DNA from 3 places in the Roseovarius sp. THAF9 genome. Region 2 is predicted to be linked to each of the others. Evidence: riboswitches for the same ligand, from Rfam matches in the RefSeq annotation. Region 2 holds a riboswitch; each other region holds the start of a gene.
What was found. Region 2 has a riboswitch for cobalamin ahead of FIU86_RS11590 (hypothetical protein). Riboswitches for the same ligand answer to the same signal wherever they lie in the genome.
Positions count from the first base shown of each region.

Region 1 (10,250 bases), 1.8 Mb from region 2:
CTTCCTGCAGGGCGGATGGTCCGTGCGGCGGGATGGTTCCCGGCGCAAAGATCAGCCCCCGGGCAGATCCGGTATGGGCGCGCACCGTGCCCAATGCACCGAGATCGCGGGCGAGATCGGCCATCGGATCGCGCGGGCCGCGGCGCGCGGTGCAGCGCCGCGCGGACTCCGAGGCGAGGGCGGCGACGCGGGGCAGATCCCGTGCCTCGGTGGCGGCGGCCCATGCGCCGGTCAGGTCGGAGACGTCATCGAACGCGTTATCCCCTGCGTCCGTGCAGACGGGTGCGCCCCACAGACCGCCAAGAATCGCGGCACGAGGCGGGACGGGCATCGTTCTAAGAACCTCGCCCGACCGCGATGCCCAGAGGTGCTGATCGGCGGTGTCGAACATCAGTGGGTCGGTGGCGCCCTCTATGGCGATGCAGGCCTTGGCAAGCCGTTCGGGTGTGCCGTCATACCCGGCTGCCCTGGCGGCGGCGACCAGCGTTGCGGTTGATCCGCCCGCCCCGATGCCAAGCGCGAAATTGCGGCGCGCGCCCGGAACGGCATCCATCCCCAGGTCACGGGCGAAGCGGACCAATTGATCAGCGGTGAAGGGCAAGGCCTCCTCGGACGGGGCCGTGACACGCATCGCGGAACAGGTCAGGGTCACCAGGGCGACCGGCCCCGACGGGCCCAGCCGTCCTTGGATCCATTCCCCGAAATGGCCGCAGACCGTGACATGCGTCATGTGCGGTTGACCTCGATCACCGAAAGCGGGCCGTCGGGGCCGCACCGCAGACGCGTTATCGACAGGTGCGCCACCTCGAATGCGAGTCCGCCTGGGCCATGCCCGGTCACGAAGCCGAGCGCGGCGCGGATCACGCCTGCATGGACGATCAGCGCCACCGGACCATGCGCCGCGGCATAGCGCCCATGCTCGATCAGGGCGGGAACCACGCGTGCGCAGAGGTCGTCGAAACTCTCGCCGCCCGGTGATCGATGCGCGGCCAAGGTGACGCTGTCCAGAACGCCGATGTCAGGCAACTGATCAAGGGGGATGCCGTCATGCGCGCCAAAATCCTGCTCCCAAAGGCGTGCGTCCTGCTCGCAGGGTCCGAAAAGCGCTTCGGCGGTCTGGCGGCAACGTCGTGCCGGACTGCTGATGACCCGCGAGAAGGAGGCAAGACGACTTTCAAGTTGGGTGACGGCCTTGGTGTCGAGAGCGGCCGCGACGTCGGTGCGGCCATAAAGACGCCCCGGAAAGGCCACGGGGGCGTGACGGATCAGGACAAGCTCTGGCCGGGTGGGCGCAACGGGTTTCAAGACGTCGCCTTTCAGCTTTCTTTTTTTCTCGAAAAGTGCTTTCCCACGCTGCAATGAAAAAGTCGATACTCATCACCGGAGGCGCGCGGTCCGGCAAGTCGGCACTGGCCGAACGGGTGGCTTTGAAGCCTGCCGGCCGGGCGATCTATATCGCGACGGCGCGTCTGCACGCTGGCGACGACGAGATGGCCGAGCGCGTGGCGAAACACAAGGCGCGGCGCGGTGCGGCGTGGCAGGATGTTCATGCGCCGACCGATCTGGCTGGCGCGCTTAGGGACACCGATGGCAGTGTGCCGCGGCTGGTTGATTGCCTGACACTTTGGCTGACGAATCTCATCCTCGATAACAGCGACTGGCAGAGCGAGACCGACAGGTTGGTCGAGACTCTGGCGCGCCAGGCCGCGCCGGTCGTCTTTGTCACTAACGAAGTGGGGCAGGGGATCGTGCCGGAAAACAAGCTGGCCCGGCTTTTCCGCGATGCCGCGGGGCACGTAAACCAATCCGTGGCGCAGGCCTGTGACGAGGTGTGGCTGACCGTGGCGGGCTACCCGATTAAGGTAAAGCCGAATGACCATTCTTTCTGACGTCTTGTCGCTGGACCAAGTTGCGTGCCTCGCTGGTTCTTTGCCCATGGCCGATGTGAAGTCGGCCGAGGCGGCGCTGGCGCGCCAGAACAGCCTGACCAAGCCGCCGGGCGCCTTGGGGAGGCTGGAGGAACTGGCGATTTTCATGGCAGGCTGGCAAGGCACGGACCGGCCCGCCATTGCGGGTTCACAGGCCTTGGTCTTTGCGGGCAATCACGGCGTCTGCGCGCAGGGGGTCAACCCGTTTCCGCAGGACGTGACGGCGCAGATGGTGGCGAATTTCGAGCACGGTGGCGCGGCGATCAACCAGTTGTGCCGCGCGAACGGGGCCGAATTGTCGGTGATTGCGCTGGAGTTGGACCGGCAGACCGCCGACATCACCGCAGGACCCGCCATGTCGGAGGCGGAGACGCTGGACGCCTTGCGTTGCGGGGCGGCGGCTGTCGATCCCCGTGTCAGCGTGCTGATCCTCGGTGAGATGGGCATCGGCAATTCGACCATCGCCGCCGCGATGGCCAAGGGCGCCTTTGGCGGAGACGCCGCGCTTTGGGTCGGCAAGGGGACGGGGTCGGACGACGAGGGGATCACGCGCAAGATCGACGTGGTGACACGCGCCTGCGCTTGTCATTCGGATGCCGGCGGGCTGGACATCCTTGCCAGGCTCGGAGGGCGGGAGCAAGCGGCGATCTGCGGCGCCGTGCTGGAGGCGCGAGCGCGGGGCATTCCGGTCATCCTCGATGGATTCATCTGCACGGCGGCAACGGTGCCGCTCTTTGCCGCCGACCGGCGGTTCCTGGACCATTGCCTCGTCGGGCATGTCAGTCGCGAGCCGGGCCATGCGCGGCTTCTGGCGGAACTGGGGATACGGCCGATCCTGTCGCTGGACATGGCGCTGGGCGAAGGTTCGGGCGCGGCGATTGCGCTGAGCGTTTTGCGCGCAGCGCTGGCCTGCCACAACGGGATGGCGACCTTTGCGGAGGCCGGGGTGTCGGGTCCATGAGCTTGCGTGTGCGCATTTCCGAGGTTCAACTGGCGGTGATGCTGCTGACCCGGATTCCGGCGGGTCGGATCGGTGACGACCCACCGACAATGCTGGCCGCGCGGTGGGCATTCGTCCCGGTGGGGACGCTTGTCGGCGCGCTGACGTGGTTGGTCTTCTGCCTCACGGATGCGGTCGGCGCGTCTGAGCAGATTTCGGCCCTCCTGGCGTTGGGCGCCATGGCGCTGGTTACCGGCGCGCTGCATTTTGACGGGCTGGCGGATTTCGCCGACGGGCATGGTGGCGGGCGCGACAAGGCCCACGCCCTGGAGATCATGCGCGACAGCCGCATCGGCAGCTACGGCGTGGTTGCGGTGGGGTTGGTTTCGGCTTTGTGGGCGGTGTCGGTGGCCGAAGCCAACGCTGGCTTTTGCGCGTTCGTTGGCGCGGCCATGCTGAGCCGCGCAGCCATGGTGGCGGTGCAGGAGAGCCTGGCCCCGGCCCGCGCCGATGGCTTGGGGCATGAGGCGGCGGGCCGGAGCAAGGCCGCGCGCGGGGTTCTTGCGGTCGTGACGGTCGTGGCGCTGGCGGTTTCACCCTGGGCGCTGGTGGTTTGCGCGCTGGCGACCGGTGCCATCTGGTGGCTGGCGTGGCGCAAGATCGGCGGGCAGACCGGCGACGTCCTGGGGGCTGTGCAACTGGTCGCGGAAACCGCCATCTGGGTCGCTTTTGCGTGTCTTTGAGGCCCTTGGGCCGCACCGTCAGTCCTGCCAGCCCTCGTGCATGATGAGGTCATCGAGCGATATCCGCTGCCGCCACCCCTTGGCCGCCAGTTCAGGTTGGTCGTAAAGCTGATCGACATATCCCACGCAGAGGTAGGCCACCAGCTCGACATGCTCTGGGATGCCGAGCAGGGCGGCGATTTCGCGGTGATCGAAAATGCTGACCCATCCCACGCCGATCCCCTCGGCGCGGGCCGCAAGCCAAAGGTTTTGCACGGCGCAGACGGTCGAATAAAGATCCATGTCACGGTTATGCGTGCGGCCGAGGACCACCTTGCCGCCGCGGGTGCGGTCGCAGGTGACCACGATATTGAGCGGCGCCTTGGTGATTCCCTCAAGCTTCAGCGACCGGTAGGTCGACTGCCGGTCTTCGGGGAACATGGCGGCGGCTTCCTCGTTTGCGAGACTGAAGATGCGCTGCACCTGGGCTCGGCGCTTGGGATCGCGCAGCAGCAGGAAGTTCCACGGCTGCATGAAGCCGACTGACGGCGCGGCATGTGCCGCCTCGAGCACCCGACGCAGCGCATCCTCGTCGATCGGGTCAGGCAGAAACTCGTTCCGCACGTCGCGGCGCGCGTCGATGATGTCATAGAGGCTCTGCCTTTCGTGCGAGGAAAAGACGCGTGCCGGGGTTGGCCTGGGTTGATCCGCCATAAGGGGCCTCTGCGATAGATGCGGCGAGTTTCGAGCGACCCTTTCGGAGGGCGATATCCTGTGAAAAGCGTCGGCAAGCGGCCTGGTTTTTGCTTCCGGCGCGGCAGTTGTTATTTCTATGTCAGAGTGAGACGGGATTTTGCAAGCACGACGCAGATTGCGTGCCCGGGCCGGGCAGGAACTCTCGCGGTTACATTCGGTCGCTGGTTTCGAGATTCGCCTGTCGTTATGGGTTATATTGTTGACAGGTCGCAATGCTTGCTAGACTAACGGGGATGATCGGTTCCATTTCCGCACGGGATGGAGAACAGGGAACGCGGTGCGCCTGAAAACATTTGGCAATTCCGTGGCTGTCCCCGCAACTGTAGGCGGCGAATCAGGCTGAATACGTCACTGGAGCAATCCGGGAAGGCCAGCCAGACGATGAAGACCCGCAAGCCAGGAGACCTGCTGATCGCGACTGAAACCACAGGGCCTTCGGGTGTGAAGGCAAAGAGGTAGTACTATGACTGCAAAGACTGCAACCGCTGCACAGACAACATCGGCTTCTGGGCTGGTTTCGGTGATCGCCATCGCCGCTCTGGGTCTTGGTGTGATCTTCGTGGCAGGCCACGTTCAGGCCGCGGCGCTGCACGACGCGGCGCATGACGTGCGTCACGCCACCGGCTTCCCCTGCCACTGACCGATGTTCACGCGTCTGCTGACCAGCGCCTTGTTCGCTGGCGCTGCCGCAGGGTTGATTGTCGCCCTGTTGCAGCTCTTTTTCGTGCAGCCGGTCCTTCTTCATGCCGAGCTTTATGAAAGCGGGGAGCTGGTGCATTTCGGGACCGACTCGACGGTTTCGGCGACGCCGGAGCTGCCTGGCTTCGATGCCGTGCGCGACGGTCTGAGTATCATCTTCACGATGCTGATCTATTCCGGCTACGCCATGATTCTGGTGGCGCTGATGTCGCTGGCCGAGACCCGTGGTGCGGCAATCAACGCGCGCACGGGCTTGATCTGGGGTGTTGCGGGGTTTGTCGCGGTGCACCTCGCGCCCGGCTTGACCCTCGCGCCGGAAGTTCCGGGCGTGGCTGCGGCCGATGTCTACGAGCGCCAGGTGTGGTGGTTCGCAACCGTACTGGCGGCCGCGATTGCCATGTGGCTGATCGCCTTCGCCCGGAACTGGGCCGGCTGGGGGGCCGCCGTAGTGCTCTTGCTTGCGCCGCATGTTATCGGTGCACCGGAACCCGAGGTCTTTACCGGACCTGTGCCGACCGAGATCGGTGCCTTGTTCGCGTCGCGCGCGCTTGGGATAGGATTGGCGGCATGGGTCATGCTGGGGTCCTTCGCGGGCTTTTTCTGGTCGCGCGAGAGCGAAACGACTGGGCAGCCTCAGACCGCCTGAGACTGCTACACCCTTGTCGGGCGCGTGTGGTGCGCGCCCGCCTTCTTTTCAAACCTGACGCCGGGCCCGCCCATGGACCGTTCCATTCCTATGCTTTTGATCGGCCTCGTTTTCGGCGGGGGCATCGGGTTTGCCGTCGCAGCGGCCAACGGTGTCTCCCTCGACGGGCATGAGCATAGCGACCCGGCTCATCATGGCGGTCACGAGCAGCATGCCGGGGACGGTATGCACGATCATGGTGACATGTTGTCGGTTCCGGCAGGCACCGATGCGCCAGAGCTGGAGATAGAGGTGACGCCCGATCCTTCAGCCGGCTGGAACCTGCACATCATGACCAAGAACTTCCGGTTCTCGCCGGAAAACGCGAGCCGCGACCATGTTCCGGGCGAAGGACATGCCCATGTCTACGTTAACGGCGTCAAGTTGGCCCGTGTGTATGGTCCCTGGGTGCACCTGGACACCCTGCCCGAAGGCGAGGTGGAGCTAAAGGTGGCATTGAACAGCAACGATCACCGTCCATTGGCCGTGGGCGACGCTCCGGTCGCGCAGACCGTCACGTTTGGCAACTGAGCGCTGGAACACGCCCCACCAGACAGAACCGAAGCCGACCGCAGGGTTGCGCATCCTCGATCCAGCCGTTTCGCGAGGCGAGGTAGGCGCGCAAGGTTGCAACGATATCTTCTGCATCCGCGATTGGGTCCACTCCGTTGAAGAAGTAAGTGGCCCGACCTGGGCCCTGGATGGCCATCGAAACCGGGCGGGCGCATCCGTTCATGCACCCGCGTTCGACGATATGCACCGTGTCTTCCAGTTCTGCTGTGTCCAAAGCCTGGTAAAGTGTCCCAAGGTTCAAAGGGCCGCAGTTCTGACAGAAATGAATTGTGGCGGAAGGGTTCATGCGGTGTCTCGCGATGCGTCGGCAGTGTGAGTGCATACAGATCAAGGCGGTCGCGTCAATTCAGGCGAAAATCGGAAATTCGCCCATCAACACCTCAAGAACTTGTTCATATGAGAATAAACGAGACATCGAAGGACACAAGCGCGCGACCTATCACTGGCTAAAGTGCCAAAACTCGTATGTTTCTGTCACCGGCAATAATCACCGGCTTCGCCAAAGGTTGTCACTGTGTCATTGCGACGTCGCGGCTCAGAACATTGCGACAAAGTCGTTCGTAAGGTGCAAACAACTCGTGCCAATGCCCGAAGTTGTCCGAATCGATGACGCGTGCAATACTTATAGTTGTATAAAAGTTCATTTTAGGAGATTTCGCGATGGCTGATTCACTTAAAGGCCTGTCTGCCAAAGACATTGTAAAAGTAAGCAAGTTGGCCGCAGCGCCGACTTCGTCTGACGAGTTCTCTGAGGTTTTCGCCGAAGACCCGACCTTGGCATTGGCGACGAAAGGCATCGAACTTAGCCCTGGCGAAGCTGACAAGATCAAAGCAAGCCTTGGAAAGCTTGGTGGAAGCCCCGGAACAGTCGCATCCACCTAGATTGGCGTAACGGTGAAGAAAAAGTTCTAGCGTGCTAGATCAGACTGCGCCCGGCTCGACACGGCACTATACACCGAGTGAATGCGCCAAGCTGGCAGTGTCCGAAAGTGGGTGCGAGAACAAAGACATTGTTTTGGTAGTACCGCCTTTTGCCAGCCCTGACTGGCCTTCTTTGGGCGTGCATCTCTTGGCGGCAATAGCGGAGCAGAAAGGCTTCACTACGAGCATTCTCTATGGCAACCTCTCCTTCGCACGTCTAGTGGGGCCCCAACTTTATCGATCGCTTTGTGTCACCAAGACTGGCGATCTGGTTGGAGAACGTATCTTCCGCCGTGCATATTCTCGCACCCGAGACATCCCAGGCGAACTCCCCTTTACATGGGAGGACTTGAATGACGGTAACCCACCAGCGTTTGATTCCGTTCAACTGTTGGCATCAGAATGGGCTGTGGAATTAGCGGCAGCGCTAGCAAGAACTAAACCCTGTCCGTCTTCAGAGTTTTTCGGACAAGTCGTTTGTTTTGGTAACGGAGGCTCTGGTTCGGTTTCTGTTTGAGTTTAGGCGACCGCGGCTTTGTGCTGCAACCGGCGCTTTCGGATTGTCTGTTTCTTGATCTCCTCTCTCATTTTCAGGATCGTCCGACCCCGACCGTGGTAGACGTCAGCCGGCGTCAGGTTATCCAGTGTCCGTCTTCAGAGTTTTTCGGACAAGTCGTTTGTTTTGGTAACGGAGGCTCTGGTTCGGTTTCTGTTTGAGTTTAGGCGACCGCGGCTTTGTGCTGCAACCGGCGCTTTCGGATTGTCTGTTTCTTGATCTCCTCTCTCATTTTCAGGATCGTCCGACCCCGACCGTGGTAGACGTCAGCCGGCGTCAGGTTATCCAGGCTCTCGTGGTATCGCCGAGTGTTGTAGTATCCGACGAAGTCGCCGATCTGGCGTTCAAGATCCCCCGGCAGATAGTAGTTCTCCAGCAGAACCCGGTTCTTCATGGTCTGGTGCCAGCGTTCGATCTTGCCCTGGGTCTGTGGGTGGTGCGGCGCTCCGCGGACGTGATCCATACCTTTGGTATCGAGGTAGTCGGCCAGGTCGGCCGCAACGTAGGACGAGCCGTTGTCGCTGAGCAGCCGGGGCTTGTGAACGACTGTCGCATGAGCACAGCCCGAGGCCTCCAGCGCCAGATCCAGCGTGTCCGTCACATCCACGGCCTTCATTGTCGTGCAGAGCTTCCACGCGATGATGTAGCGGCTGTAATCGTCGAGGATCGTGCTGAGATAGAACCAGCCCCAACCGATGACCTTGAGATAGGTGAAGTCGGTTTGCCAGAGTTCGTTGGGCCGAGTTGTCTTGTCCCGGAACTCATCGGCGGCACGGATCACCACATGGGCCGGAGCCGTGATCAGGTCCTGGGCCTTGAGAATGCGGTATGCCGAGGACTCAGATACAAAATACCGTTTCTCATCGGTGTATTTGACCGCCAATTCCCGTGGCGTCAGATCCTCATGATCCAGCGCGAACTCAACGAAGGCGTCGCGGATCTCGTCCGGGATGCGGTTCCACACCGCCCGAGGCCGCGGGGACGTGTCACGCAAAGCGTCAACGCCGCCATCGGCCCACCGCGCATACCACTGGTAATAGGTGCTGCTGGGAATGCCGAGCATGGTCAGGGTCCGCCTGACCGGCAAATGCGAGGCTTCGACTGTCCGAATGATCTCGAGCTTCTCCGAGGCTGGGTATCTCATGCGTCGTCCTCCCCATCCCCGAACGTGCTTTTTTTGAGCAGCCTGTTCTCCAGTGTCAGCTCCGCGACCACTTCTTTCAGCGCGGCTGCCTCAGAGCGCAGTTCCTTGACCTCGGGAGCTGTCGCCTGACGGGCTGTGTCACCCGCCAGCCGGTTCTTCCCAGCCTCAAGAAACTCCTTCGACCAGCTGTAATAAAGGCTCTCAGCGATCCCTTCACGACGGCACAGGGCCGCTATGCTTTCTTCGCCCCGCATCCCGGCAAGCACGATGCGGATCTTCTCCTCCGCCGAGTAGTGCTTGCGGGTCTTACGCTTGATACCCCTAACAAGCTTGTCAGCAGCATCCTTGGATGTTCCGGATCTCTTGTTCATCTTCGCTCCATTATGGCTTCGATGAACCAGAAATCCTCCGTTCCTCAAACACCTAAATCTGTCCGGTAGGTGCTGACGTTAGACAGGCCCTATGACGATACTTCGTTTCGAAATGGCGAAATGGCCACGAGCAACGCTTCTAAAAAATTTATCTAATTTTAACTGTTATCAAGTTATTAGACTAAAGGTTCTGCTATCGGAGGATGTAAAGTTGAAGAACGTTTGGATCGTAGAAGTGCTCAAAGACGTGCAAATGTTTGCAGATATGAATAACCTCCAGATAACTTCGTCATCCGTTCGTGACATCCTTCCGAAAATCCTGAACGAGTTGGCGCAACCCAAGGCTACCGGTAAAGACTTGATCCGATAGTGGTAAAATTCCGCAATTGAACAAATCATTACCATTGCAAATTCATAGCAGGTTGAGGTCTGCGGCCTTGGACCTGGGCCCCCGGATCACGCTAACCTGTGTAGATCCGGTCAGGGTTTGTTCATCTTTTGCCCGCTGGTGATCCGTCCACGCGTCGAGGCTGGTAGGCGGGCTGTGGTCATCGTATTCGTTGTGCCATGCCTCAATTATGCCACACGCGAGGGCAGCAGAGGAGAATAGATGATGTAGATGTACTCCTTGCGTATCTACCCATTCAAGCTTTCGAGCAGGCTTTTTTTCAACGGCTTGCATGCAGCGATTTACTGGTGATTGGCATTACTACCTTTCTGCTATTCGAGCATAGCGTTTGAAGTTAGTTGGCTGTCAATGTTTGAAACCATCAGACAAGGTTACTCACCAGACTCGGAGATCCGATCGAGATCGCGGGTGACACCCGCACTGCAGATGTGAGTACCAATTACTTTGGCTTAGATCTGTCCGCAGCATCAGGTCAATACGAATTGAGCATCCCAAGAGCCAAACAATTACGAGTATGGTGTTAGTTATGCATCGAGAGATATTTGC
Region 1 covers NZ_CP045404.1:554,596-564,845, forward strand. Annotated here, with positions in the region: gene FIU86_RS02765 (propanediol utilization protein) at 1-730, opposite strand, end outside; gene FIU86_RS02770 (histidine phosphatase family protein) at 727-1,305, opposite strand; gene cobU (bifunctional adenosylcobinamide kinase/adenosylcobinamide-phosphate guanylyltransferase) at 1,359-1,889, shown strand; gene cobT (nicotinate-nucleotide--dimethylbenzimidazole phosphoribosyltransferase) at 1,873-2,889, shown strand; gene FIU86_RS02785 (adenosylcobinamide-GDP ribazoletransferase) at 2,886-3,611, shown strand; gene bluB (5,6-dimethylbenzimidazole synthase) at 3,630-4,304, opposite strand; cobalamin riboswitch at 4,568-4,774, shown strand; gene FIU86_RS02795 (CbtB-domain containing protein) at 4,810-4,986, shown strand; gene FIU86_RS02800 (CbtA family protein) at 4,990-5,691, shown strand; gene FIU86_RS02805 (hypothetical protein) at 5,764-6,261, shown strand; gene FIU86_RS02810 (DUF1636 family protein) at 6,245-6,625, opposite strand; gene FIU86_RS02815 (hypothetical protein) at 6,964-7,185, shown strand; one part of gene FIU86_RS02820 (IS3 family transposase) at 7,944-8,959, opposite strand; one part of gene FIU86_RS02820 (IS3 family transposase) at 8,959-9,295, opposite strand.
Region 1: another riboswitch for cobalamin. It lies ahead of FIU86_RS02795 (CbtB-domain containing protein); the one in region 2 lies ahead of FIU86_RS11590 (hypothetical protein).

Region 2 (10,250 bases):
TGGCCGATGGGCGTGAGATAGGCGGAGGACGCGGCCACCGCGACGGCCATCAGGAACGGGTCGGGCGAGACGTCGAGCGTGTTTGCCATCTGAATGCCAACGGGGGCCGCGACGATGGTGGTGGCGGTGTTGTTGAGCACGTCCGAGAGCGTCATCGTGACGACCATCAGCACAGTCAGGATCGCCCAGGCGGGAAAGCCTGCCGTCAGGTCGACGAGGCCGCCCGCGAGCAGCGCGGTGCCGCCGGCCTCTTCGAACGCGGCGCCGAGGGGGATCATCGAGCCAAGCAGGACCACCACGGGCCATTCGATATGGGTGTAGAGCTCCGACGGCGGGACGATGCGGGTCAGCACGTAGGCCATGACCACCAGCCCGAGCGCGATAGGAAGATAGAGCAGGCCGAAACTGGCCGCGGCGACGGCGGCGCCAAAGATGCCGATGGCGGCCCATGTCTTGCGGTCCTGGGTCACTTTCAGCCCGCGTTCGGCCAGCGGCAGGCAGCCCAGCCACTCGGTCACGTCCGAGCCGGTTTCGTGCGGGACCAGCAGGAGCAGGATATCACCCGGCTGGATCGTGGTCTTGCGAACCTGTTCGCGGATCTGGCGGCCACGGCGGGAGATACCCATCAGCACGGAGCGCTGGCGCCAGTTGAGACCCACGGACTGGGCCGTGCGGCCGGCGATGCGAGCGTCGCGGGGGACCACGACCTCGATCATGTCGAGCCCGTCGCCGGCGGCGCGGACCTTGTCCTCGCGCTTGGAGTCAGAGAAGGCGAGAGACAGCGCGGATCGAAACTCATCCAGCGCGTCGGGCGTGGCCTCGATCACCAGCGCGTCGCCGGCTTGCAGGATGGTGTTGCGGGCTCGGCCATAGCGGCGCTTGCCGTCGCGCATCACGCCGAGAAGGGCGACGTCGTTGCTGTCGGCATCCTCCTGCAACTCTGCGAGGCGCTTGCCGATATGGGCGCTGTCCTCGGGGATGGTCAGCTCGGCCAGGTAATCGGCCAGTTCGGCAGCGTGAAGGCCGCTGTCTTCGCGGGCCGGGATGAGGCGCCAGCCGATGAGGGCGACGAAGACAAGACCGGCAAGCGCTGTGACGGCGCCGACGGGGGCAAAGTCGAACATGGAGTAAGGTTGCCCCAAGGCGTCCTCGCGGATGCCAGCGATGATGATGTTGGGGGGCGTTCCGATCAGTGTGACCATGCCGCCGAGAATGGTGGCGAAGGAAAGCGGCATGAGGCTGAGGCCCGGAGAGCGCTTGGCCTTGCGGGCGGTTTGGACATCGACGGGCATAAGCAGGGCCAGTGCCGCGACGTTGTTCATGAAGGCCGAGAGAACGCCGCCGATGCCGCCCATGATGGTGATATGCGCCCCGAGGCTGCGTGAGCTGTCGACCAGCGTGCGGGTGATGAGGAAAACCGCACCGGAGCGCACCAGACCGGCGGAGACAACGAGCACGAGGGCCACGATGATGGTTGCCGGGTGACCGAAGCCGGCAAAGGCCTGATCGGTGGGCACGACACCCAGCACCACGCCCAGCATCAGCGCGCCGAACGCGACGATATCGTAGCGGTAGCGGCCCCAGAGCAGCAGGGCGAAAACGCCCCCGAAGAGCGCGAAGAGGATGATCTGGTCCTGGGTCATCAGTTTCGGCGTTGCCCGGGAATGTCCGTCGCGCGCATGATGCGGGAGCCGAAGAGCAGCAGGCAATTGTCGGGATCCTTGACGTGAAATTCGCGCTGGCCGTAGTCCTGATTGAAGGGCGGGCGGACCCGGGCCTCGGGCATGTCGTCGAGGACCGGCCGCAGTTCGTCGTAGAATGCGTCGATATCGTCCACGTCCAGATAGATCATCTGTTCGCCGATCTCGGCCTCGGGGCTTACTTGCAGCACGCGCAGAGCGTGGCCGTGCCCGGTGCAGTAGGCGTAGCCCAGATCTGGCTGCACGAGGCCGGGCGCAAAGCCGAGACTTTCGAAGAACTCGCAAGAGGCCGCGAGGTCGCGCGTGAAGACGAAGGGCGTGATGTCGACGATACCGGGCATTGGCCTCTCCTTTTTGCTGGGGCCAGCGTAAACGCAACGTGCCCACGCGCAACATGCGATTGCCGGGATTGCACAGGGGCCTACGGGTGATTTATAGAAGCGAGAACTTCTCGCATGTCATTGGAGGCACGTCATGGCCGGCCACTCGAAATGGGCCAATATTCAGCACCGCAAGGGCCGTCAGGATGCCCAGCGGGCCAAGCTGTTCTCGAAGCTGTCCAAGGAGATCACCATCGCCGCCAAGATGGGCGACCCGGATCCAGACAAGAACCCGCGCCTGCGTTTGGCCGTCAAACAGGCCAAGTCGCAGTCGATGCCGAACGACAATATCGATCGGGCGATCAAGAAATCGGTCGCGGGTGATGGTGAGGATTACGAGGAAATCCGCTATGAGGGCTATGGCCCCAACGGCGTGGCGGTGATTGTCGAGGCGATGACCGACAACCGCAACCGTACAGCCAGCACGGTCCGCTCGACCTTTACCAAGCACGGCGGGAATCTGGGCGAGACGGGGTCTGTCGGGTTCATGTTCGAACGCAAGGGGCAGGTCACCTACCCGGCGGATGTGGGCGACGCCGACACGGTGATGATGGCCGCGATCGAGGCCGGCGCCGAGGATGTGGAATCGGGCGAGGACGGGCACGTGATCTGGTGTGCGGATACCGACCTGAACGACGTCAGCACCGTGCTGGAGGCGGAGCTGGGCGAGAGTGACGAGACCAAGCTGGTCTGGCGACCCACGACCACGACTGAGTTGGATTTGGAAGCGATGCAGAAGCTGATGAGGTTGATCGACGCGCTGGAGGATGACGATGACGTGCAGAACGTCACGACGAATTTCGAGGCCAGCGATGAAGTGATGGAGCAGCTGGCGGCGGAGTGAAGCCACGTGCTTGGCCGATTGATGCGGCGTCCCCTAGGGGGCGCCGTTTTTTGCTTTGCTGCGGTTTAGCAATGCGCGATTTAGCGACATACTCTACCTTGATACCGCGGTAACGCTGTACCTTAATACCGCGGTAACGCTGTACCTTAAGGCATCAGCACCTTATCGATCACGTGGATCACGCCGTTGGACGCAATGATATCGGCCTGCGTCACGTTTGCATCGTTGACCCGCACGGCGGCGCCGTATTTGCGCGTGCGGCCGTCGACGGTCACATTGCTGCCTTGCACCGTGCCGACGCTGAGGCGCTCGCCGATCACCTGATCCGAAGTGATGGCCCCCGGTACGACGTGATAGGTCAGGATCGAGGCCAGCTGGTCCTTGTTCTCGGGCAGGAGCAGCGTGTCGACCGTGCCGGCGGGCAGGGCCGCGAAGGCGGCGTCGGAGGGCGCGAAAACGGTGAAGGGGCCGGGGCCCTTGAGTGTATCAACGAGGTCGGCGGCTTGCAGGGCGGCGACCAGCGTGGTGAAGCGCCCATCGTTCGACGCGATGTCGACGATATCGGGCGTGCCCTGGTCCTGCGCACAGCCTGCAAGCAGGCCGGTGGTCAGAAGCAGCGCCGGAGCGCCGGTGAGAAGGAAGCGTCTTTGCATTATAAATTCTCCGTCGTTTCATTCCCGGGGCAGTTGGTACAAGGGCCGGGTGTCTAATAACTCGTGAAAACACTCTGTTTTACGCATCAGACGTGGATCGGTTCACTTTTTTGTCAAAGCTCGCCCATAGACCGGCGGCGCAGTTTCACAGGCACCCCGAGCGGGTCGAGGTGCTGGCCGGATGCAGGTGTCGGCGGCAGGCGGTTCATGGTCGCAATCGCGGGTTGCGTCAGAGGCCGGTTGGCGGCAAGATGAAGGTCCCGAAGGTGCCACGAAAGTCGTGGAGAATTGGGAAGCCGGTGCAAGTCCGGCGCTGCCCCCGCAACGGTAAGGATGGGGGATACCGCAGATGGCCACTGGGGCGTCATGCCCCGGGAAGGCGCGCGTATCCGCACCCCCGCCAAGCCCGGAAACCAGCCCTTGGGGTGAACGTCGAATCGCGGGGGGCGGTGCGGGCGGTGGACCGAAAAGCGGTTCTCGCGCGGCCTTCCTTCGCCCCAGTCCGGCCCGGGGTGTGGCCAGAGGAAGAGCAGAAGATATGAACCTGACACCGATCATGGATGGACTGGAGCGCAGCGGCGCCACCGGCGCAGAGGCTAAGGCCGTGGCACGGCTTGGGTTTCTGGAATGGGTCTTCGCCTATCCGGGGACCGTCACCGCGCACGCGGTGCGTGAGGCGCTGGCCGAGCCAGTGATGCAGAACCCGGGAAGTGCAGCGGCGCGTGCCTTCGTCGATTTCCTGGAAGAGGCGCGGTACGCTGTCCCGATGGCACGCGGCCGGCGCGGGCGGGCGTCCCGGCTTGTGCACTGAGCCCATGGAACTTGGCCCCCTCGTCACATGCGGCGGGACACATCCGGTTCGGGTGTCTGGAAGATGAATGAATGGTGTCACGGAAAAGAAAAAACGGCGACGCCAGGGAGGAGGAGAGGCGCCGCCGTTCTTTACGTCGGGTCCCAGGGAGGAGGAAGGGACCGTTCGTTACAGTTGGACCCGTTCTGAGCCCAGGTCTTGCCGGGACCGCACAAGGGAGGAGAGGCGGTATCCCGAACAGGTGCCAAACGGGAGGAGAAGCACCTGATTGTTTTAGCGAGCGTTTGGCGCGGTGGCCGTTTCGTTCGCTGTTGAGTTAAAGATAGCGATATGCTGCGCGTGCACAATGGGTTTTGCTGCAACGCAGCTATGCAGGAAACGCATAGAAGAATAGTTTATATTTTGCGTGTGATATCATCGATTTGCCGGTTTTTTGTGCGGCGTTGAAACGGGGGTTGTACCCGCTTTCAGAAATGCCACTTTCGACGCCACAGATGCATGGAGACAGGGCATGACGGAAATACTCGACAAAGTGCGCCAGGAACTGGAACGGCTGGAATTACCGGACGGTGGTACCGTGATTTCACGCGACATGGTGCGTGCGATGCGACTCGAAGGCAGCGAAGTGCGATTCGTGTTGGAGGCGCCCAGTGCCGAGATGGCACGTCACATGGAGCCCCTGAGAGCCGCCACCGAGCGCGCGGCGCTGTCGGTCGAGGGAGTGACCTCGGCGCAGGTGGCGCTGACCGCGCAGGCACCCGAGACCCCGGCCCCGTCGTTGAAGGTGGGGCGGCATCCGGAGGGCGGAAACGCGTCGATCCGGCCGGGCGGGGTGAAGTCGATCCTGGCGGTGGCGTCCGGGAAGGGCGGCGTGGGCAAGTCGACCGTGGCGTCGAACCTGGCGGTGGCATTGGCCCAGGCGGGACGGCGCGCGGGCTTGCTAGACGGTGACATCCACGGGCCGAGCCTGCCGCGGATGATGGGCGTGACCGGGCGGGCGAGCAGCCCGGACGGCAAGATCCTGACGCCGCTGGAGGCACATGGCGTCAAGATGATGTCCATCGGCCTGATGATCGAAGAGGACCGCGCCGTTGTCTGGCGGGGGCCGATGCTGATGGGGGCTTTGCAGCAGATGATAAGCCAGGTGGACTGGGGCGAGTTGGACGTGCTGCTGGTCGACCTGCCGCCGGGGACGGGGGACGTGCAACTGACCCTGTGCCAGCGGGCGGCACCCACGGGCGCGCTGGTTGTCTCGACGCCGCAGGATGTGGCGCTTTTGGATGCGCGCAAGGCGATTGACATGTTCAACACGCTGAAGACGCCGGTGCTGGGGCTGATCGAGAACATGTCGATGTTCCATTGCCCGCAATGCGGATACGAGGCGGCGATTTTCGGCCATGGCGGCGTGGCGCAGGAGGCCGAGAGGTTGGAACTGCCGCTGTTGGGAGCGTTGCCGATCGACCTCGACACACGGCTGGGCGGCGATGCCGGGCGGCCCGTGGCGCTGGAGGACGGTGCGGTGTCGGAGGCCTATGCGCGGTTGGCGGACCGGTTGGTGCAGGGCGGGATGGCGTAGGCGCTATTCGACCCTAAAGGAAGCCAAGACGGTGGGTTTTCAGCCACCCTACGCGCTGTTCATATCGCTATTGGCATAGCCGGCAAAGCTCGGGCACCGTCACGGTGTCCTGAGGTACCTTTAACACCCCGTTGATATTTCCCGAATCCCGGGTGCGCACCGGTTCGCGCCCATGGCTGGCAATCACGTGACGGCAGGGGACCGATGCCCCTGGCGCGGAAAGGGAAATTCATGAACAAGGCAATTACCGATGGCATCACCTTTATGCCGCCGGCCTATGCGAACGGGCTGGATGTCTGGTCGAGCGGGAACGGCACGCCCGGGTCCGACACATATGATGGGGCGGCCAACGCCGCCTTCGTGCCCGCCGATCAGGATTTCGGCGGGGCGCTGGAGTTACAGAAAACCCAAAGCGTTCAGAAACTGCGGTACATGGGCGAGACGCCGATCCTGCCGGGCTGCTACCTGCAGATCACCGCGCGGGTGAAGGCAATTGCCGGGAACTTGCCCAACGTACGCATTGCGGCCTGGGCCGGCGGTGCGGGCGGCGCCCATGTCAACGGTCTGGTCGAGACCGGCCCGAGCGTGGCGCTGACGAATTATGGTGAGGTGGTCGAGGTCACGGCTATTGTCGGTAGCGGCGACCGCGGTGGAGTTGACATGGTCTGGGGCACAGAGCCCCTGTACGGTCATTTCGGCATCGACCTGACGGGCCCCAACGGTGGCGTGGTGCGGATCGACGACATCCGGATCGAGGATGTGACCAGTATCTTCCTGCGCGATTTGGTCGGGCTGGTGGACGTACGGGATTACGGCGCGAAAGGCGATGGCAGCACCAATGACCTGCCCGCCTTCGAGGCCGCTGATGCGGCGGCGAGCGGACGGACTGTTCTGGTGCCTGCCGGGACCTATTTTCTCGGCGACAGCCTGACCGTACAAAGCAAGGTCGAGTTCGAGGGCGAGGTCACCATGCCCGTCGACAAGATTTTCGAGCTGGTTAACGATTTCGACTTTTCCAAGTACGTGGACGCCTTCGGTGGCGATACAGAGATGGCGTTCAAAAAGGCCTACCAGGCGCTGCTGAACAACCCGGGTCATGTCGAGCTGGACATAAAAGGCCGCAAGGTGGCCCTGCGCGCGCCGGTGGATATGCAGGCGGCGGTGCCAAACCGGACGGTCTACAAGACGCGGCACGTGATCAAGAACGCGCAGTTCTCGGTCTTTCCGGGACCGAACTGGGACACCGACACCATCACCTCTCAGGCAACCTACAACGCCAACGACAACAAACGCCTGACCAACGTGGCGAACGTGGCCAATATTCAGGTCGGATCGCTGGTCACGGGCAACGGGGTGGGCCGGGAGGTCTATGTTCGTTCCAAAAACATCGGCGCCCAGACCGTGACCTTGAGCCAGCCGCTCTACGATGCGGAAGGCACGCAGAACTACACGTTCAAACGGTTCAAGTACATGTGGGATTTCAGTGGCTTCTCGCAGATCTCGAAATTCGCGGTGTCGAATGTCGAGTTCCAGTGCGGCGGCGATTGCAGTGCCGTGCTGCTGCCGCCCGCGGGCTCGGCCATTCATTTCCGCGACTGTTTCTTCACTCAGCCGCTTGACCGGGGCATCACCAGCCACGGCGAGGGTGACCAGGGCATGATGATCGATCGGTGCCAGTTCTTGTCGCGGGAAAGTCCGCTTCTGGTGCCGAACCGGACGACGATCGGGGTCAACTGCAACGGCAACGACATCAAGATCCGCAATTGCCGGTGCAATTTCTTCAAGCATTTCGCGATTTTGGCGGGGTCGTCCAGCATCATCATAGGCAACCATTGTTTCCAAGGCGACAGCGCCGATCCGGGCCCGCGCAGCGCGATCTTCGTGCTGACGCGAACCAACAATCGCGGCTCTATCACGGGTAATTACATCTGTGACGGGTCGATCGAGTGGACGAACGAGTACGACGAGGCGCCTGATTTCTCGAGCGAATTTTCGTTCAGCGCTTTGTCCATAACCAGCAACGTTTTCCTCAGCCAGAGCACTGCGCCCTCTTTCAACTTCCTGTCCGTAAAACCCTATGGGCCGGGGCATTTCATCACCGGGCTGACGGTGACGGGCAACACGGTGCGCCTGATCGACGGGCCGATCGACCGCTTCGAGGGTATCGACACCAGCTTTGCGACCATGAACTTCGAGCGGTTCCGTAACATCCGCTTCGAGGACAACGCCTATTTCAACGTCAATATCCAGGTGGAAAATCCGTTGGTCGTGCAACACACCGAAGCCAGCGCTCAGAAGACCTGGGTCGTGTCGCCCCATCCCAAGCTGCCGTTCGAGGCCTGGGCGCAGACGGTCGAGTCGATCGTGGCCGAGGGAGCGATCCGCGAAGCCGATGGGACGGCCTATTTCGGGGTGCCTTACTATGACGGAAAGGAAGGCCCGAACAAGGACAGGGTCAACTTGCGCTGGGAAAAGGCGGTCCGCGGGACGGTCACGATGCGCATCAGGATCGACGATCTGATCTGATGCACGGGAGGTGTCGCGCAACGCCTTAGAACTGGTGCCAGAGGCCGAGTTTCAGTTTGAAATCATCTGCCTCTGCCACGCCGGCAACCAAGCCGACCTCGATATGACGGCCGGGTGCAATGCGGCGCACATAAGATGGCGCCAGCTTGGCGTAGGGATCGCTTTGCGTCGGGATGCCCGTTTGTAGTTGCAGGATGATCTTGGCCTCGGGGCTGGGGCTTAGGCCGAAGGTGATGTCGGTCTCCAGCACGCCATCGAAACTGCCAATGATTACCGCCCGGCTGTCGACGCTGACCCATCCGGGTATATCCCCCAGTTCCAGCCCGCGGCCGACGCTGATGCCCGGGCGCAATGCGAAGTCTTCGCGCGTCATGCCGAGGCCGAACTCGGCACTGACGCGCAGTTTGCGGTCCGCGGCACCGACGGGCCAGCGCAAGAACGCAATGGCTTTGGATATGTCGTCTTCGTGACCGCCCGCATCCAGGCCGACGGTCAGGCGCTTCGTCAGACCGTGTTCGGCATAAAGCGAGCCGTAGAACCCGCTGCCATCTGAGATGCCGTTCTCGAGGTCGGTCTCGATGGAATAGCTCAAGAAGGTTTCCCCCTCGACCCGCATCCAGGGACCGGCCAGGGCCGGCGCGACACTGGCGATAAGAAAAAGGGGAATGATAACGCGCTTGAGCCGCATTGCACCTCACGCGTTCAGATTGGTTAAATTTGGTAAACTGTTGGTTAACGAAAGCCGATTATCCCGGGGTGTCCGGCGTGTCGCGGGCGACCGCAATCAATCCAAGCTGACGCGCCCCGGCAATGGACAGGATATCGGAATCAAATCCCTGCGGCTTTTGAAAGCGACGGATGGCGGCGCGGGTGCCCCGATCCAGCTGACCGTTGATCGGCCCGCGATAGAGCCCGCGGGCCTTGAGCGCGCGCTGCACCGAGGTGTTGAATTCCGGCGTCAGTTCAGCGCGGCAGGGGACTTGGAATCGTGTGACGCGCCGTTCCTGTACGATCTTCTGCGCGGTCTCGGTCCGGTAGCTGGCGGGACGCGTGACGGTGCCGTCATCGGCCACCTCGGCGGGGCTGACGAGGATCTGCTCGGTTACGGTTTCCACCACGGCGGGCGAGGTATCTTGTGCCCAGCAGGTGCCGGGGGCCGCACCGGGTGGGGGGGTGTCCAGCCGTTGCACCGCCTTGGTATCCGCGCCGGACATGTCTCCACAGGCGGCTAGCGCCAGAAGGGCGCAGGGGGCTATCACGGTCGGTCGGATCATCTGCTCGTGCCTTTTTCGGCGTGTTTTGCAGCATCTTACGCGGTTTGATCCGCTTGGGGAAGTGTGCTGTCGCCCGCGTCCTCCAACAGGCGATCCAGCAAGTGCGAGATATCTTCGACATCCTCGGCGATGACGTGCACGACGCCTGATTGCCGCTGGATACGGCCGGTGACGCGCAGGAGCCGCCCGGCGATGACAGCGCGGCGGTATTTCTCGTAAAGAGCGCGCCAGACCACGATGTTGACCACGCCGGTCTCGTCCTCGAGCGTGATGAAGATCACGCCCTTGGCCGTGCCGGGGCGCTGGCGCAGGATGACGAGGCCCGCGACGGTGACGCGCGCCCCGTCCGGCGGGTCGCCTATGCGCGCGGCCACCAGCGCGGAAGGCGGGCGTGGCCAGTCATGGGCCGTGCTCTCGGAGAAAACCTTCATAAGAACATAGCTAGAACATCGCGAATTTTGCGCAACTCTTTTCCGCGTGATGTCG
Region 2 covers NZ_CP045404.1:2,322,637-2,332,886, reverse strand. Annotated here, with positions in the region: gene FIU86_RS11610 (SLC13 family permease) at 1-1,643, opposite strand, end outside; gene FIU86_RS11605 (VOC family protein) at 1,643-2,041, opposite strand; gene FIU86_RS11600 (YebC/PmpR family DNA-binding transcriptional regulator) at 2,175-2,924, shown strand; gene FIU86_RS11595 (fasciclin domain-containing protein) at 3,071-3,577, opposite strand; cobalamin riboswitch at 3,825-4,014, shown strand; gene FIU86_RS11590 (hypothetical protein) at 4,116-4,388, shown strand; gene FIU86_RS11585 (Mrp/NBP35 family ATP-binding protein) at 4,900-5,964, shown strand; gene FIU86_RS11580 (glycosyl hydrolase family 28-related protein) at 6,196-8,490, shown strand; gene FIU86_RS11575 (hypothetical protein) at 8,516-9,178, opposite strand; gene FIU86_RS11570 (peptidoglycan-binding protein) at 9,237-9,764, opposite strand; gene FIU86_RS11565 (OB-fold nucleic acid binding domain-containing protein) at 9,800-10,195, opposite strand.

Region 3 (10,250 bases), 1.8 Mb from region 2:
AGCAGGCGATCGGCCTTGACCGACAGAAGCTCGGGGTCGCCGGGGCCGAGCCCCACGCCCCAGATCGTGCCCGGCGTACTCATTCCGCGCGGCTCGCGATGGCGTTGATGGCGGCCACGGTGATGGCGCTGCCGCCCAGACGGCCCTCGACGATGCAGCAGGGCACAGGCTGATCGGCCCAGAGCGCATCCTTTGATTCGCGCGCGCCGACGAAGCCGACGGGGCAGCCGATGATCGCCGCCGGGCGCGGGCAGTCCGGATCTTCGAGCATGTTGAGAAGATGAAAGAGAGCGGTGGGCGCGTTGCCGATGGCGACCAGCGCCCCGGCCAGTTTCGGGCGCCACAGTTCCAGCGCGGCGGCGGAGCGCGTGTTGCCCATCTCGCGCGCACGCTCGACGATACCCTCGGAGTGCAGCGTGCAGAGCACCTCGTTGTCGGCGGGCAGGCGGCTGCGCGTGACCCCTTCGGACACCATGCGCGCATCGCAGAAGATCGGCGCGCCATTTTCAAGCGCGGCGCGGGCGGTGCGGGCAAATCCGGGGGAGAAGCGCACATGCTTTTCCAGCCCGACCATTCCGGCGGCGTGGATCATGCGGACGGCGATGGGCTCTTCATCCGGGTCGAACCGCGACAGCGCGGCTTCGGCCCGGATGGTGGCGAAGCTTTCGCGGTAGATGGCCGCGCCGTCCTTTTCGTATTCATATGGCATCAAAGGGTCTCGTTCAGGTCTTCAGGGCCGAGGCCCCGTGCGCAGGGTATGTCCCACGGTGTTCCGCTGCGGACAAGGTCGAAACGTCCGTCGCGTCCTATCAGGGTTGTGTCTGCGGCGCGGGGAAGGGCGCAGCCTTTGGCGCAACCGGAGACGTGCAAGGTGCCGGAAACCCGGGGGGCGAGATCGCGGGCGATATCCATCGTGGCCACACTCGCCTGTGGGCAGAAGGGCGCGCCCGGGCAGGCGTGGGCGGACATGAGCGGATTGCCGGGATCGGTGACGAATGACGTGTCACCGGGGATGCCGTCCACCAGCAGAAACAGGCGGTTCAGCATCAGGCGGATATGTGACGCACCGCTGGTTTTTAGAAGGGTCTGTAGGTCAGTGGCGGCCAACTTGCCGAACGGTGCGCCGAGGATGAACCCATCGGGCACGGGGCCGGGGACTCTTGGGGCGGATTGCGTGCGCGGTTCTGCGACAGTCCAATCTTGTGGAAGCGGGTGCTTGGCGAGGTGCCGCGCCATGCGGCCCGCCGCATGGCCGCCGGTCTCGGCGAACCATTGAGCCAGGTCCAGAAGGGCGGATGTGGCCGATGCCTCTGTCACGGGGCGGGCCTTCGGGGCGCCGTCGGCGCGCAGGAGCAGCGCGCCGGAGGCGTCCAGTTCGAACCGGAAATCCGCGGAACCGTCGCCGAGGCAGGCGTCGGGACCGGTGTCGACGGCAAAGCCCATCTTCTCGGGCAGGTCGGGCAGGTCCGGAAGGGTGGCGAGAACCCGGTCGTAGAGCCGCTGGGTCAACCCGCCCGCGTCGCGCCGGCCCGGCACGAGGATATTGCGATGTCCCTCGATGGCGGGGTCGGCATCTATCAGTCCAAGCGCGTCGAGCGCGGCAAGAAGGGCGGGGTGGTCGGTCTCGGCCACGCCGCGCAATTGCAGGTTGGCCCGCGAGGTCAGGTCGATCACGCCGTTGCCGTAACGCTGCGACAGATCGCACAAGGCCAGCGCTTGTATCGCGGTCAGTTCGGCCCGGAAGGGTCGCACGCGGACCACGAGCCCGTCGCCCGACTTCATCGGGCGGTGCGCCCCGGGGCACCAGCCCTTGACGACAGGGGGCGCGGCGCTGTTCATGCGCTGTCCTCCAGCCCGGCCAGGATCGCGTTGCGGCGGGTTCGCCAGAGGCCGGCATCGAGCAAGGCGCGGAACCGGTCCTGCATGGCGGCATACGCTTCGGGGTTGGCCTCTCGCAGAAAAGCGTCGGTGTCGGGGTCGCCCAGTGTCGCATCGTGGTACGCGTCAAATAGATGCGGGCCGACGACCTGCGCGAGATGGGCGAAGGCGGCCATGTGATCGAGCGTGGCGGCGATTTCGGCGGCGCCTCGGAAGCCGTGGCGTTTCATACCCGCGATCCAGCCGGGGTTGGTGGCGCGGGCATGGACGACGCGGGCGATTTCCTCGGGCAGGGTGCGGGTGCGGGGACGCGCGGGATCGGTGGTGTCGAGATGATAGAGCGCGGCCCGCCCGCCGGTCACCGATTGCGCGGCGGCGAACCCGGCCTCGTGCGTGGCATAGTCGGCGGCGAGCAGAAGGTCGGTTTCGGGCAGGTCCTGAAGGTGGACGAAGCTGTCGGCATTCTCGACCCTGGCGCGGATGCCGGCGTCGTCGCGCGTGGCCTCGTCGCCGTCGAGCGCCCAGGCGGAGGCGGAGAGCCAAGCCTCGCCCGCCTGGGTTCGGGCCTCTGCGGTGTAGATTTCGGGGGCGGCGCCCATGCCGAGGCCGAAACTGCCGGGGGCGGGGCCGTAGACGCGCGCGCCCGAGGCGTGACCGGCATAGGGGTTCCAGTCGGGGGCTTCGTCGCGCTGTTCCAGCGCACGCACTGCTTGCGAGAAAAGGCCCGAGAGGGTCGGAAACACGTCTCGGAAAAGTCCCGAGACGCGCAGGGTGACGTCGATGCGGGGGCGGTCCAGTTCGGCGATGGGCAATACTTCCAGCCCCGACACCCGTTCCGAGCCCTTGTCCCAGACCGGCCTGACGCCCAGCAGATGCAGGGCCATGACAAATTCTTCACCCGCCGTACGCATTGTGGCCGAGCCCCAAAGATCGACGATCAGGCCGCGGGGCCAGTCGCCTTCTTCCTGCAGATGACGCCGGATCAGTTCCTCGGCCAGCTTGACGCCCTGGGCGTATGCGGCCCGCGTGGGAACAGAGCGGGGATCGGTGGTGAAGAGGTTGCGCCCGGTGGGCAGCACGTCATCGCGGCCGCGATAGGGCGAGCCGGAGGGGCCTGCCGCGATGCGCCGACCGTCGAGCGCGTCGAGGAGAGACTGCCGCTCGGCCGTCGCGCTGTGTTGCATCGGTTTGGCGTCGGTGTCCGGTCGGCCCCAAATGTGCAGGCCGTCGCCGAACATGCTTTCCTTGATGTCGCAGACAAAGCGGTCGATGCGGGTGATCGCTTCGGCCGTCGAGGTGGCGCGGTCGAGACCCAGGTCGTCTTCGACACCGAGGGCCTGCGCCTCGGCACGGATATCGGCCTGCAGGCGGTCGCGGCGCCGGGGGTCGAGCCCGTCGGCGGTTGAAAATTCGTCGAGCAGCGATTCCAGCGTCGACAGGCGGTCGGGGGCTGCGCTGGCCAGCATCGGCGGGGGCACGTGGCCCAGCGTCACGGCGCCGATGCGGCGCTTGGCCTGAGCGGCCTCGCCGGGGTCGTTGACGATGAAAGGATAGATGACGGGAAGCGCGCCGGTCAGCGCCTCGGGCCAGCAGGCGGGCGACAGTGCGACGGCCTTGCCCGGCAGCCATTCAAGCGTGCCATGCGCGCCGATGTGAAGGAGCGCGTCGGTTTGGGTCTGGAGCCAGAGGTAGAAGGCGACATAGGCGTGGCGGGGCACGCGGGAAAGGTCGTGGTAGTCGTCGTCGCGGGTCTTGAGCGTCCCACGTTCTGGTTGCAGCGCGACGGTGGCGTTGCCGAGGCGCAGGGCGGCAAACCGGAATTCCCCGTCCTCGGCATCGGCATCATCTTGGGGTCGTCCCCACGCCAGGTAGAGGTCCTCGCGCAGAGTGGAAGGGAGCCGCGCCAACAGCGTCTTGTAGTCCGCAAGCGACAGGCGCATGTCGCGCGCCAGCAGGCGGTCCTCAAGTTCTGCCGGTGTCGCGTCCAGCGTGTAGCCCGCGTCGCGCAGGTCCGACAGGATGGCACGGGCCGAGGCGGGGGCGTCGAGACCCACGGCGTGCCCCATCTGCCAGTCCTTGCCCGGATAGGTCGAGAGGATGATCGCCGGGCGACGCGACGCGACTGGCTTGGCGGCGAGGTCGAGCCAGCCTTGAACCCGTGCCGCCAGTGCTGCGGTCAGCTCCGGCTCTGCCCGATGCGCGAAGCGGGAAAACTCCAGATCGGGATCGCGCACGCCGGGCTCCTTGAAAGAGACCGTTCCGCCGGTCAGGCGACCGTCGACCTCGGGCAGAACGACATGCATTGCAAGGTCGGCGGGCGAAAGGCCGCGCTCGGAGCCGTCCCAGGCGTCGCGGGTGGAGGTGGCCAGCGCGGCCTGAAAGACCGGGACGTTGCCGGCGTCGAGTGGTGACGTGCCGTCGTCGCCCTTGCCGGAAAAGGCGGTGGCGTTGACGATGGCGTGGGGGCCGTAGGCCTGCACCTGCCGGCGCAACCAGCCCGCCGCCTCAGGGGCCTTGAGCGATGGGGTGAAGAGTGCGCGAACATGGTGGCCCCGCGCCTGAAAGGCGCGCATCAGCGCCTCGATCGGGGCAAGGTCTGCGGCCACCACGTAGGAGCGGTAGAAGACGATCAGGATGCGTGTCTGCGTGACGGGCAGGTCGGAGAGCGGGCAGCAGGCACCGTGCTCGGGCGTCCAGGCGCCGACCATGGGCAGCACCTTGGCCCCGCGCACCGGCGCGGCATAGAGGCCGGCGGCGAGCGCCAGCTGCTGAAGCGCGGCCTGGGCCGCGATGCTGCCGCCGTTGTCGCAAAGCTCAGCAAGGCGCCGCAGGGTCGATACGGGCAGGGTGGAATAGGCGTCAAGCCGGGGGTCGGGCCGGCCGTCGGCGGGCAGGACAGCAAGCGCGATGCCTTTTTCCTGCGCCAACGCCAGGACCTGTTGAAGCCCGTATTCCCAGTAGGGCACCCCGCCGATCAGCCGGATCAGGATACCCTTGGCGCCGGTCAGCGTCTGTTCGACATAGGTGTCGACCGACAGCGGGTGGCGCAGGGCGGTGAGATTGGCCAAGCGCAGGCCGGGCAGGCCGTCGCGCCGCCGATGCCAGCCTTCCGCGAAGGCGCCAAGGTCACTGTCGGAAAAAGACAGCACCACCAGGTCCGCCGGGCTTTGGCCCAGGTCGGTCGGGGTGTCGGTTTCTTCCAGACCGTGGCTTTCGCGGAAGACGACGTGCATCGGTTACTCGGCGGCCTCGGCCGGAGCCAGCACGGCGCGGATTGCGTCGACATTCACGTCGTCATGCTCGGCGATGACGACGAGACGCCCGCGGCGGGCCTCGTCCGGTTTCCACGGGCGGTCGTATTGATGGCGCACGCGCGCGCCCACGGCTTGCGCCAAAAGGCGCATCGGCTTGCCGGCGACGCTGGCATAGCCCTTGACGCGCAGGATGTTCTGGTTGTTGGCCATATCTTCGATGCGGCTGACCAGATCGGAAGGATCAGCCAGTTCGGGGATTTCGACAACGATGGATTCGAAATCGTCATGCTCGTGGTCGTCGTGATCGTCGTGGTGGCTGGGGCGGGCGTCCATGTCATTCTCGGCGGCGGCTTCCAGCCCAAGGATCACGCGGGGATCGACGACGCCCTCGGCGACCTCGACCACGGGCAGGGGGCGGGGGGCTTCGGCGGCGATCACCTCTTTCGCCCGCGCCACGCCGTCGGGGCCGGCAAGATCGGGCTTGGTCAGCAGGATGATGTCGGCGCAGGAGATCTGGTCCTCGAACACTTCCGAGAGCGGGGTTTCATGGTCGATGCTGTCATCCGCCAGGCGCTGGGCGTCAACCCTGGCCACATCGGGGGCAAACCGGCCCGCCGCGACGGCCTCGGCATCGGCGAGCGCGATGACGCCGTCGACGGTGATCTTCGAGCGGATATCGGGCCAGTCGAACGCCTTGAGCAGAGGTTTGGGCAGGGCGAGGCCACTGGTTTCGATCAGGATGTGATCGGGGCGCGGGTCGAGCGCCATCAATGCCTCGATCGTCGGGATGAAATCGTCGGCCACGGTACAGCAGATGCAACCATTGGCCAGTTCCATGATGTTTTCCGCCGGGCAATCGGGGATGGCGCAGCTTTTCAGGATGTCGCCATCGACGCCGACATCGCCGAATTCGTTGACCACCACAGCCAGACGGCGGCCGCCGGGGTTCTGCATCAGGTGGCGCACCAGCGTCGTCTTGCCGGAGCCCAGAAAGCCCGTGATGACAGTGACGGGAAGTTTTGCAAGATCGGTCATTGGTCAGCCTTTGCAGTCAGGGGTGGGATGCGCGCAACGCAGTTGCGCTTGAAGTGTTCGGGGCGCTGGCGCCATGGGATCAGCCCGTCCTCGGTCTGTTGATAGAGGACCGCGCCTTCAAGCAGCATGTCGGGATGCGACGTTTCGTCGAGATTTCCGTACAAATAGGTCCAGCGTTCGCCGCCGCGCATGGCGGCGGTGCAGCCGGAGTCGCAATTTTGCAGGCATTCGACGGGAGTCACGGTGACGCCATCGGGCAGCGCACGCGCCGTGACCTCCTCATAGAGGCGCTGGCCGGGACGGCGCTCGTCCTCGGGGATTTCCTGCCCCTTGCGGCACTTGATGCAGATCAGCAGCTCGATGGGCGTGCTCATGTGTCCTCCACTATCGGGGGTGCGCACGGGGGTGGCGGGTGGCCACCCATCCGAGCCCGGCACACCCCGTCCGGTCCGTCTTTTCCTTCTTGTTGGCAGGTCTCCCGGCTTGCGGTTTCGGGCCCATCGGCCCACGGTTTCCGGCCTTCCCGGCATTGCGCCAGTGGCGGTGGAAACCTTCCCGGTTCACGGTCGCGGGGGCGGCTGTGCCTGGCGCGATGCGCTGCACATTCCCTTTTCACCTGTTTACACAGGCACCAACACGGTGCGACATGCTGTGAAAACCCACCTTGTGTCAAGGAGACGTCCCATGTCCGACCCGTCCGAAGCGGAAAAGACTGCCCGCCACAACGAGAAGATGAAGAAGATAAAGGCCGCGCGCGACCGCATGATGGAGGACAAGACCGAGGAGAAAGGCCTGATCATGGTCCATACCGGACCGGGCAAAGGCAAATCGTCCTCGGGGTTCGGGATGATTCTGCGCTGTATCGCGCACGGGATGCCCTGCGCAGTGGTGCAGTTTATCAAGGGCAACTGGGTGACCGGCGAGGCCGAGATGCTGCGCAACCGGTTCGCGGAAGAATGCCGGTTCTTCATTTCGGGTGAAGGGTTTACCTGGGAGACGCAGGACCGGGAGCGCGACATCGCCGCCGCGCAGAACGGCTGGAACATCGCGAAAGAGCAGATTCGCGACCCTGAGATGAAGTTCGTGCTGCTGGACGAGATCAACATCGCGCTGCGCTATGACTATATCGACATCGACGAGGTCGTGGATTTCCTGTTGCACGAAAAACCTGCGATGACGCATGTGTGCCTGACGGGGCGCAACGCGAAACCCGAACTGATCGAGGCCGCCGACCTTGTAACCGAGATGAGCCTGGTGAAGCATCCGTTCCGGGACGGGATCAAGGCCCAGAAGGGTGTCGAGTTCTGATGTGCCGTGTCCTTGTCGTCGGGACGAAGCGCCCGGCGATGATACCGGGTGAAAGGAGCCGTCCATGCCCGCGATAATGATCCAGGGCACGGGATCGAACGTTGGCAAGTCGATGCTGGTGGCGGGCCTGTGCCGGGCAGCGCGGCAGCGGGGCTTGAGCGTGGCCCCGTTCAAGCCGCAGAACATGTCGAACAATGCCGCGGTGACGGCGAACGGTGGCGAAATTGGCCGTGCGCAGGCGTTGCAGGCGATGGCCTGCGGGGTGGCGCTGCACACCGATATGAACCCGGTTCTGCTGAAGCCGGAAACGGATGTTGGCGCCCAGGTGATCGTGCAGGGCAAGCGTCTGACCACGGCCAAGGCGTCGGAGTATTCCGGGCTGAAGCCGACGCTTCTGGCAGCGGTGCAGGACAGTTTTGCCCGTTTGCGGGCCCGGCATGACCTTGTGATCGTCGAGGGCGCAGGCTCGCCGGCCGAGATCAACCTGCGCAAGGGCGACATTGCGAACATGGGCTTTGCCGCGGCAGCGGATGTGCCAGTGGTTCTGTGTGGCGATATCGACCGCGGCGGCGTCATCGCGCAGATCATAGGCACGCAGGCGGTCCTGCCAGAGGCGGATGCGGCGCGTATCGGTGGCTTTCTCATCAACAAGTTCCGCGGTGATCCGGCGCTGTTCGAAGATGGATACCGGGAGATCGAGGCGCGCACCGGCTGGCGCGGCTATGGCGTGGCGCCGTGGTTTCCCGAGGCGTGGCGGTTGCCGGCGGAGGACGCGCTGGACATCGCCGACAGCCCGGTTCAGGGCGCGTTTCACATCGTCTGCCTGCAATTGTCGCGGATCGCGAATTTCGATGATCTCGACCCGTTGACGCAGGAGTCGGGCGTGCGGGTCACGATGCTGCAACAGGGGCAGGTGCTGCCAGTGGATGCGGATCTGGTTATCATTCCCGGTTCGAAATCGACGCGCGGCGACCTCGACTTCCTGCGCCGGCAGGGATGGGACATCGACCTTTTGGCGCATCACCGTCGCGGCGGCAGGGTGCTGGGCATTTGCGGCGGCTACCAGATGCTGGGGCGAACTGTCTCGGACCCGGCGGGGATCGAGGGGCCGCCGGGGGATACGCCGGGGCTTGGACTGCTGGACATCGAAACGGTCATGGGGGGCGACAAGAGCCTGGCCCAGGTCGAAGCGCACCACGTGGGACTGGACCTGCCGTTTGCCGGGTACGAGATCCATATCGGTCGCAGCGACGGCCCGGACCGCGCGCGGCCCTTCGCCCGGGTGGCTGGCGTGGCCGAGGGGGCGGTGTCTGCCGATGGTCGCGTGGCGGGCAGCTATCTGCACGGGATGTTCGGGGATGACAGGTTCCGTGCGGCCTGGCTTGCATCGAACGGGGCCGACGCCTCGGATCTGGGATACCGGGCGACGGTGGAGCGCACGCTGGATGCCCTGGCTGCACATCTTGAGGCGCATCTGGATGTCGGGGGCCTTTTGGCGCTCGCCAGATGAAATCAGGCGGCGCCGATCGCTTCTTCCAGTTGCTGCCAGCGGGTCTGTGGTGGCAAGCCGAGGCGTAGCCAGCGGTCCGAATAGGGGAAGATGCGGGACCACACCCTGTTGATCGCAAGGGATTCTTGTGCCCTGTGGGCCTCGGCCACGTCGTAGGTGCGGAAGAGCGGGGTGCCCCCGACCAGTGTCCAGCCGGCGTCGGAAGCCAGGGAATCGAGCCGCGCGGCGTCTTGGGTCAGCCTTTCGACCGCGCGCGCCTGCCACTCGTTGTCTGCCAGCGCCGCGCATGCAATCTCGATGGCGGGGCCGGAGACGGGCCAGGGGCCCGCCAGATCGGCAAGATGGTCGGCGACGGCCCCCGAGGCGAGGGCGAAACCGAGTCGCAGGCCCGCCAGACCGTAGAACTTGCCGAAGGACCGCAGGACGACGCAATTGGCGGGACAGTCTCTGGAGCCGATGGACAGGTGGGGCTCGGGATCGACAAAGCTTTCGTCGACGATCAGCAGCCCAACACCGGCGGCGAGGTCGATTAATGCCTCGGGCGCGGCGCGGCGGCCGTCCGGGTTGTTGGGGTTGACTACCACCGCAAGGTCCGCACCCCACAGGCCGTCTGCCGATGCGACCTCTTCGACCTGCCAGCCGCAGGTTCGAAGGGCGGCGCCGTGTTCGTTGTAGGTGGGGGCCATGATGGCGGCGCGGCCCGGTTGGGCCAGCCTCGGCACCAGCTGGATCGCACCTTGTGCACCATTCATCGGGATGACGCGCAGGGACGTTGCGTAGGCGCTGGCCGCTGCATCGCGCAACCGCGCCAGGTCTGACTTGCGCGGCAGAACCGCCCAGGCGTCGCCAGAGATCGGCGGCACAGGGTAGGGTTCGGGATTGATGCCCGTCGACAGGTCGAGCCAGTCGGCGGGGTCGCCGCCCAGCCTGGCAATGGCGGCGTCCAAATTGCCGCCGTGATCTCGGACTTCCGTCATGATGCCCTTAGAGCAGCGCAAGACCGGCCAGCGCAAGGGCGCATAGCGCCATCGCGCGACGGTAGAGCGACAAGGCGCGCACCAGATCTTCGGGGGCCGGATCGGGGGCGGCGCCATTCAACCAGGGCTCGTCGTTGGCACGACCGTCATAAATGCGAGGCCCGGAAAGTCGGACGTTCAGGGCACCGGCCATCGCGGCCTCGGGCCAGCCCGCATTCGGGGACCGGTGCCCGGGCGCGTCCTGCTGCATCACGTGAAGTGTGTGAAAGAACGCTTCCGAGGCCAGTG
Region 3 covers NZ_CP045404.1:543,651-553,900, forward strand. Annotated here, with positions in the region: gene FIU86_RS02715 (precorrin-2 C(20)-methyltransferase) at 1-83, opposite strand, end outside; gene FIU86_RS02720 (precorrin-8X methylmutase) at 80-709, opposite strand; gene FIU86_RS02725 (cobalamin biosynthesis protein CobG) at 709-1,839, opposite strand; gene cobN (cobaltochelatase subunit CobN) at 1,836-5,111, opposite strand; gene cobW (cobalamin biosynthesis protein CobW) at 5,115-6,167, opposite strand; gene FIU86_RS02740 (DUF1636 domain-containing protein) at 6,164-6,541, opposite strand; cobalamin riboswitch at 6,618-6,818, opposite strand; gene cobO (cob(I)yrinic acid a,c-diamide adenosyltransferase) at 6,852-7,475, shown strand; gene FIU86_RS02750 (cobyric acid synthase) at 7,540-8,985, shown strand; gene cobD (threonine-phosphate decarboxylase CobD) at 8,988-9,962, opposite strand; gene cbiB (adenosylcobinamide-phosphate synthase CbiB) at 9,970-10,250, opposite strand, start outside.
Region 3: another riboswitch for cobalamin. It lies ahead of FIU86_RS02740 (DUF1636 domain-containing protein); the one in region 2 lies ahead of FIU86_RS11590 (hypothetical protein).